Linked DNA regions of Corallococcus caeni. The protein of the gene in region 2 binds, or shares a complex with, the protein of the main gene of each other region. Links are inferred from orthologs where the notes say so. Each region holds a gene or a part of one and is shown on either strand. Other genes may lie near its edges.

What was found. Proteins that work in one complex are often made in the same cells at the same time.
Region 1: the proteins of AABA78_RS01475 (region 2) and AABA78_RS21555 are in contact, whole or in part, in a cryo-EM structure (PDB 7NYH), measured with the Escherichia coli proteins. The link is inferred for Corallococcus caeni from one-to-one orthologs.

What each region holds. Positions count from the first base shown.
Region 1 is NZ_BTTW01000005.1:38,640-41,638, forward strand. It holds AABA78_RS21555 (NADH-quinone oxidoreductase subunit J family protein), read left to right. Parts: upstream 1-1,246; coding sequence 1,247-1,753; downstream 1,754-2,999. Other genes in the region: nuoF (NADH-quinone oxidoreductase subunit NuoF), read left to right, coding at 1-1,250; nuoK (NADH-quinone oxidoreductase subunit NuoK), read left to right, coding at 1,780-2,082; nuoL (NADH-quinone oxidoreductase subunit L), read left to right, coding at 2,108-2,999. UniProt on the Escherichia coli protein: NDH-1 shuttles electrons from NADH, via FMN and iron-sulfur (Fe-S) centers, to quinones in the respiratory chain. The immediate electron acceptor for the enzyme in this species is believed to be ubiquinone.
Region 2 is NZ_BTTW01000001.1:357,263-361,225, forward strand. Bases 572-3,406 are described here. They hold AABA78_RS01475 (NADH-quinone oxidoreductase subunit A), read left to right. Parts: upstream 572-1,722; coding sequence 1,723-2,091; downstream 2,092-3,406. Other genes in these bases: AABA78_RS01470 (methyl-accepting chemotaxis protein), read right to left, coding at 572-1,436; AABA78_RS01480 (NADH-quinone oxidoreductase subunit B), read left to right, coding at 2,101-2,664; AABA78_RS01485 (hotdog domain-containing protein), read right to left, coding at 2,750-3,118; AABA78_RS01490 (sulfatase-like hydrolase/transferase), read right to left, coding at 3,108-3,406. Also shown: more of AABA78_RS01470, read right to left, coding at 1-571; more of AABA78_RS01490, read right to left, coding at 3,407-3,963. UniProt on the Escherichia coli protein: NDH-1 shuttles electrons from NADH, via FMN and iron-sulfur (Fe-S) centers, to quinones in the respiratory chain. The immediate electron acceptor for the enzyme in this species is believed to be ubiquinone.

The DNA of each region.
Region 1 (2,999 bases), on a different replicon or contig from region 2:
GCTATGACGGGCTCAAGCGCGCGCTCTCCATGGAGCCCGCCGCCATCATCGACGAGGTGAAGAAGTCCAACCTGCGCGGCCGCGGCGGCGCGGGCTTCCCCACGGGCATGAAGTGGAGCTTCGTCCCCAAGGACAGCCCCAAGCCCAAGTACCTCGCCGTCAACGGCGACGAGTCCGAGCCGGGCACCTTCAAGGACCGCTACATCCTGGAGAACGACCCGCACATGATGCTGGAGGGCATCGCCATCGCGTCGTACGCGCTGGGCGTGCACACCTGCTACGTGTACCTGCGCGGCGAGTTCAAGTTCCAGGCGGAGCGCACCCAGGCGGCCATCGATGAAGCCTACAAGGCCGGCATCTTCGGCAAGTCGCTGATGGGCAAGGAGGGCTTCGCGCTCGACTGCTACGTCGTCCGCGGCGCGGGCGCGTACATCTGCGGCGAGGAGACGGCGCTGCTGGAGTCCCTGGAGGGCAAGAAGGGCTGGCCCCGCTTGAAGCCCCCCTTCCCCGCGGTGGTGGGCCTGTTCGGCAGCCCCACGGTGGTGAACAACGTGGAGACGCTCGCCAGCGTGCCGCCCATCCTCGCCAAGGGCGCGGAGTGGTACGCGAAGCTGGGCACGGACAAGTCCGGCGGCACGCACCTGGTGTGCCTGTCCGGCTCCGTGAACCGCCCCGGCGTCTACGAGGTGGGGATGCACACCACCATCCTGGAGCTGATCCACGACGACAAGTACGGCCAGGGCATGCCCAAGGGCCGCAAGGTCAAGGCGGTCATCCCGGGCGGCTCGTCGGCGCCGGTGCTGGGCGCGGACGAGCTGGACGTGGCGCTGGAGTTCGAGGCGCTGAAGATGAAGCAGACGATGGCCGGCTCCGGCGGCGTCATCGTGATGGACGACGCCACCTGCATGGTGCGCAGCCTCTGGCGCGTGGCCCGCTTCTACGCGGAAGAGTCCTGCGGCCAGTGCACGCCGTGCCGCGAGGGCACGCCCTGGCAGACGCGCCTCCTGCGCAAGATCGAGGAAGGCCGCGCGGAGCTGAGCGACATCGACATGCTGTCGAACGTCGCGTCCTCCATCGCGCCCTACCCCCCCATCGGCCTGGGCAACACCATCTGCGCGCTCGGTGACGCGGCGGCGCTGCCCACGCACTCCTTCCTCATGCGGTTCCGGGACGAGTTCGAGGCTCACGTGCGGGAGCATCGCTGCCCGTTCGGTGACCACCCCTGGGGTTCCTTCGGAGACTGGTCTTGAACATCGAATTGGTCCTCTTCGGCGTCTTCGCCGTCATGACGCTGCTGTCGGCGGGGCTGGTCATCACCGCGCGGAGCCCCATCAACTCCGCCATGGCCCTGGTGTCGACGTTCTTCTTCCTGGCCGGCATCTACGTGCTGCTCTGGGCGCACACGGTGGCCGCGGTGCAGGTGCTCGTGTACGCGGGCGCCATCATGGTGCTCTTCCTCTTCGTCATCATGCTGCTCAACCTGGGGGACGCGCCCCACCGCGGCAAGCCCACGGTGACGCGGCTCTTGGGCGGCGCCTCCGCGCTGGGCCTGCTGGCGGTGCTGGTCGTGACGCTGGGCCGCGTGAACGCGCAGCCCGCGCAGCTGGACGCGAAGAGCCAGGCGGCGTTCGGCACCATGGCGGCCATCGGCCAGTCCATCTTCACCACCTGGCTGCTGCCGTTCGAAGCGGTCAGCCTGCTCCTGCTGGTGGCCATGGTGGGCGCGGTGGTGGTGGCCAAGTCCCGCATCTGACCTTCAGCGCCCCTCAGGACAACCCAATGGTCCCCATCACCTACTACCTCCTGCTGGCCGCGGCCCTCTTCTGCATGGGCATGTTCGGCGTGCTGGTGCGTACCAACGCGCTGGTCGTCTTCATGTGCGTGGAGCTGATGCTCAACGCGGTCAACCTGACGTTCCTGGCCTTCTCGCGCATGCATGGCGAGGGCACCGGGCACGTGTCCGCCTTCTTCGTCATCGCCGTGGCGGCCGCGGAAGCGGCCATCGGTCTGGCCATCGTCATCGCGGTCTTCCGCAGTCGCGGCTCCGTGAACGTCGACGACATCCGGACGATGAAGCACTAACGCCCCGTCACCCCTGAGCCCATCCATGGACGGAATCGTCGAATTCTTCAGAACGGCACCCATCCCTCCGGAGGTGTTCGCACCCTCCCTGGGGCTGATCATCCTGCTGCCGCTTTTGGGCGCGTTCGTGTGCGGCGTGTTCGGCAAGTGGCTGGGCCGGGCCAACGTGCACCTGGTGGCGTGCTCCGCCATCGCCGGCGCCTTCGTGCTGAGCGTGCTGGCCTTCTGGGCCACCAGCGACGCGGCGGGCGGGCGCGTGGTGAGCATGCCCAACCCGTTCGGCATCGAGCGGGACACCATCCGCTACGCCATCGCGCACGACTACGGGACGTGGTTCGCCGCGGGTGACTTCCGGGTGAACTTCGGCCTGCTGGTGGACCACCTGTCGGGCATCCTGCTGCTCATCATCACGGGCGTCGGCTTCCTCATCCACCTGTACTCCACCAGCTACATGGAGCACGACGACGGGTACTGGCGCTTCTTCGCGTACCTGAACCTCTTCGTCGCCGCGATGCTCACGCTGGTGATGGCCGACAACCTGGTCCTGCTCTTCGTGGGCTGGGAGGGCGTCGGCATGGCCAGCTACCTGCTCATCGGCTTCTGGTACACGGACAGCGCGAAGGCGTGGGCGGGCCGCAAGGCGTTCGTCACCAACCGCATCGGTGACTTCGCGTTCCTCATCGCCACGTTCCTGCTCATCCTCACGGTGGGCGCCTTCAACCGCCAGGCGGACGCGCGCGACTACAACGCCGCGGGCAGCAGCCGGGCGCGCTACGAGCAGGGCATCTCCCAGAAGGGCCCCGTCACCTTCAAGGGCCTGGAGAAGCTGGCCCTGGCCCTGCCGGAAGGCACGGGCGGCGCGGTGTCCCTGGCCACGCCCATCGAGTCCGGGCCGCTGTCCGGCTACACCTTCGGCG
Region 2 (3,963 bases):
TGCTTCACCAGGTCCGCCACGTTGCGGGCGCCCTGCACGGCCTGCTCGCTGGACTGGCGCTGCTGGCGGGTGGCGATGGTGATCTGCCGCGCCGCCTCGCTGGTGCCGCGCGCCAATTCCACGATGCGCAGGAAGACGGCGGAGGCCTGCTCGGCCACCTCCACCCCGCGGTCGCTCGTGGCCATGCCCACGCGGGCCTTGGACGCGGCCTCCTCGCCGGAGTCCTGCACCTTCTCCACGATGCGGGCGATGTCGCGCGCGGACGCGGACACGTTCTCCGCCAGCTTGCGCATCTCCGCGGCCACCAGGGAGAAGCCCCGGCCCACGTCGCCCGCCTTGGTGCCCTCCAGCGCCGCGTTGAGCGCCAGGAGGTCGCTGCGCTCCGCCACCTGGTTGATGACCTGGGCGATCTTGGAGACCTGCTGCAGGTCCTTGTTCAGCCCCACGATGGCGTCCGCCACGCCCTTGGACTCCGTGCGGATGTCGTTGATGCCGCCCACCACCTGCGCCACCACCGCCATCGCTTCCGCCACCGCGTCATGGGTGCGCCGCGCGCTGGACTCCACCACCTCCGTGGAGGAGGAGATCTGCTCGGCGGTGCGGGAGAGTTCCTCGAACGTGGCGGCGATCTGCTGCGCGTACGCGGCCTGCTGGCTGATGACGTGCTCCTGATCCGCGGAGGCGCCCATCAGGCCACGCGACGCGCTGGACAGCTGCTCGGTGCGGGTGACGAGCTCCATCACCGTGGCGCGCAGCGTGCCCAGCATCTCGTTGAAGGAGGTGGCCATCTGCCGCACCTCGCCGGCGGCGGACACGTCCAGCTCGCCCCGGAACACGTCGCCCCGGGCCACCTCGCGAGCCACCTGCGTGACGCGCGACACGGGGTCCGCGATGGCGCGGCTGATGATGACCGCCAGCCCCAGGCCCAGCACCGCGGCGCCCAGGTAGCCCATGAGCGAATAGCCCTCCGTCGCCGCCAGCGCGGCCTTCACCTCGTGGGTGCCGAAGCCCGCGCGGTACACGCGGCCGTCGCTCTCGCAGCGCACGACGACCTCCTCACGCAGCCGCGCCACCGTGCACGCACCCGGCGTGAGCTGGGCTGGCTGGGGCGGCCCTTCCGGCACCCGGCCCCGCGCGGCGATGACGCTGCCGTCCGCGCGGGTCAGCTCCTGGAAGTTCAGCGTGAAGCCACCGGACTCCACCTGGGAGAACACCTCCTCGCGCCGCATGCGGGCGTCCGGCGCGGTGTCCGGCAGCGCGAGCCAGGGGTGGCGCACCACCAGCGTCCCCAGCGTCATGGCCCGCTCACCCAGGACCTCCATGCCCGCGGCCTCCTGGCGGGCGGGGAAGTACGCCCCGCTGAAGAACACCACCGCGAGGCACGGGAGCAGCACCGCGATCGCCACCTGCATCCGCAAGGTCAGCCGGCCCCACATGTCGACGACTCCCCAGGCGATGAGCGCAAAACCACGGGACAGCCCGCTGACGCTAGGCGTGCGCTCCCCACAGCGTCAAACCGGCCCCGGGGAGGTCGGGCGGTCAGGCGCGCGGGATGATCCAGGCCCCCCTCGCACCGGCAGGCGTCCGGGCGGGGCGGGCCCGCCGGATGAGGGCGCCTGATGGGCCCGGCATTTCGGCCGTCTTCTCAAGGGGTTGGCGGGCCCTGGGCGGGGGTGTTTCCCTTTGACACGACGCCAGCGGTGTCGTTAGGGTCCGCGCCCGATGACTACACCCCTCGCACCGTACCTGCCGATGGCGGTGGTGCTCCTGCTGGCCGGCGTCCTCGGGATGATCATCCCCCAGGTCACCACCCGGCTGGGCCCCAAGCGCCCGAGCAGCACCAAGTCGGCCCCCTTCGAAGCAGGCTCCGAGTCGAGCGGCCCCGCTCGCCAGCGCTTCGCCGTGAAGTTCTACGTCATCGCGCTGCTCTTCATCGTGTTCGACGTGGAAGCGGTGTTCCTGTACCCCTGGGCGGTGAACTTCCAGGCGCTCGGCTGGTTCGGCTACGTGGAGATGCTGGTTTTCGCGTCGACCCTGGTCGTGGGCCTTATCTATGTCTGGAAGAAGGGCGCTCTCGACTGGGAGAGCTGAGACTACGCCATGGCTGACACCGACATCGCTCCGATCATGACCACCCGCCGGGACGAAGCCATGGGCTTCTTCCAGAAGCTGGTGTCCAAGGGCCTGGGCTGGGCCCGCAAGTACTCGCTGTTCACCTACCCGTACGCCACCGCGTGCTGCGGCATGGAGTACATGTCCGTGGCGGCCAGCCGGCACGACATCTCGCGCTTCGGCGCGGAGTTCCCCCGCTTCTCGCCGCGCCAGGCGGACCTGCTGATGGTGGTGGGCACCATCAACCTGAAGCAGGCCCCCATCCTCAAGCGCGTCTACGAGCAGATGACCGAGCCCAAGTGGGTCGTGGCCTTCGGCGTGTGCGCGTCGTCGGGCGGCTTCTACGACAACTACGCGGTGCTCCAGGGCATCGACCGCATCATCCCGGTGGACGTCTACATCCCCGGCTGCCCGCCGCGTCCGGAGCAGGTGCTGGACGGCCTGATGCTGCTGCAGGACAAGATCGGCAACCAGGTGCACCGGCTGCGCGACCCCGGCCAGCCCAACGAGACCGCGGAGCACCACGCCCGCATGCTCGCCGCCGGCAAGTAGTCCGAAGCGCTACTGCTTCACCGCACGGGCCCCGCGCCGCCTCTCACGAAGAGGCCGGTGACGGGGCCCGAGGCGTTCCTGGCCCCTACCAGCGGTGGTACGCGGGGTGGCCTTCCTTCACCGCGACGAAGGTGCCCCGGCAGGTGGCCGTCACCTTGCCGTTCTCGCCGGTGAGGGTGCCTTCGACGACGACGCGGTCGCCTTCAATCGACACCGGCTTCGCGGACAGGTGCACGCGGCCCATGGGCGTGGGGCGCTTGAGCACGATGGCGTAGTCGGCGGTGACGGTGCACGGGGGCGTGGCCGCGCCCTGCGCCTTCATCAGGTGGTACGCCGCCGTCCAGTTGCAGTGGCAGTCCAGCAGCGCGCCGATGATGCCGCCGTTAAGCACGCCCGGGAACGCCTGGTGGTGCTCCTCGGGCGTCCAGTCCGCGACGACGAGGTCACCCTCCACGCGGCTGCGGATGCGCAGCCCCTTCGGGTTGGCCGGGCCACACCCGAAGCAGGCGTTGTGGGGGGCGTACGTTTCCTGGAGGCCGGGGGCTGTTTCGGTCGTCGACATGGCCGGCGACTCTACGTGAGACGGACTCCGGCGCGCGCTCCCGAGCGTCATCCAGCCAGTCCGCCAGCGCTCGCGCGTCCGCCCCTTCACAGTCCCCCGTGCAGGTGCGCCGCACGCTGCCGTCCGCCTGCGGCCGATCCACCACCCAGCGCTCGCCGTCGAAGGCCCCGGTGTCCTTCTCACGCAGCACCGCCGCGTCCGCGGCGTCGCCCATCTCCACCACGCCGTCCGGGCGCAGGCGGTACGCGTCGAAGGTGCGCGGCGCGCCCGGCCAGTGGCCCGCGTCGAAGACCTCCGGGCTCACGTGCGTGTAGCCCGTCTCCGCGTACAGCGGCGCCAGCGGACGGCCTTCGCCACGCAACAGCGGCCCGAGCGACGCTCCGTCCGCTTCTGGCAGCGCGGACAGGCCGGACAGCTCCAGCAGCGTGGGGCCCACGTCCACCAGCCGCGCCAGCGCGTCCACCCGGGCGGGGCCCACGCCGCGTCCGCCGGGCGGCTTCACCGCGAGCAGGATGCGGTTCTCCTCTTCACCCAGCCGCGCGCCGTGCACGGACGTCGCGCCCGCCAGGTCCGGCCGGTCCGCGTGGAAGCTCTCGCCGTGGTCGGACATCAGCACGATGAGCGCGTCGTCGTAGCGCCCGGAGGCCCGCAGCGCGTCCAGCAGCGTGCCCACCTGCGCGTCCGCCTGCGCGAGCAGCTCGTCGTAGAGCCCCTCCGCGCCCTCGCGGCTCCACGCG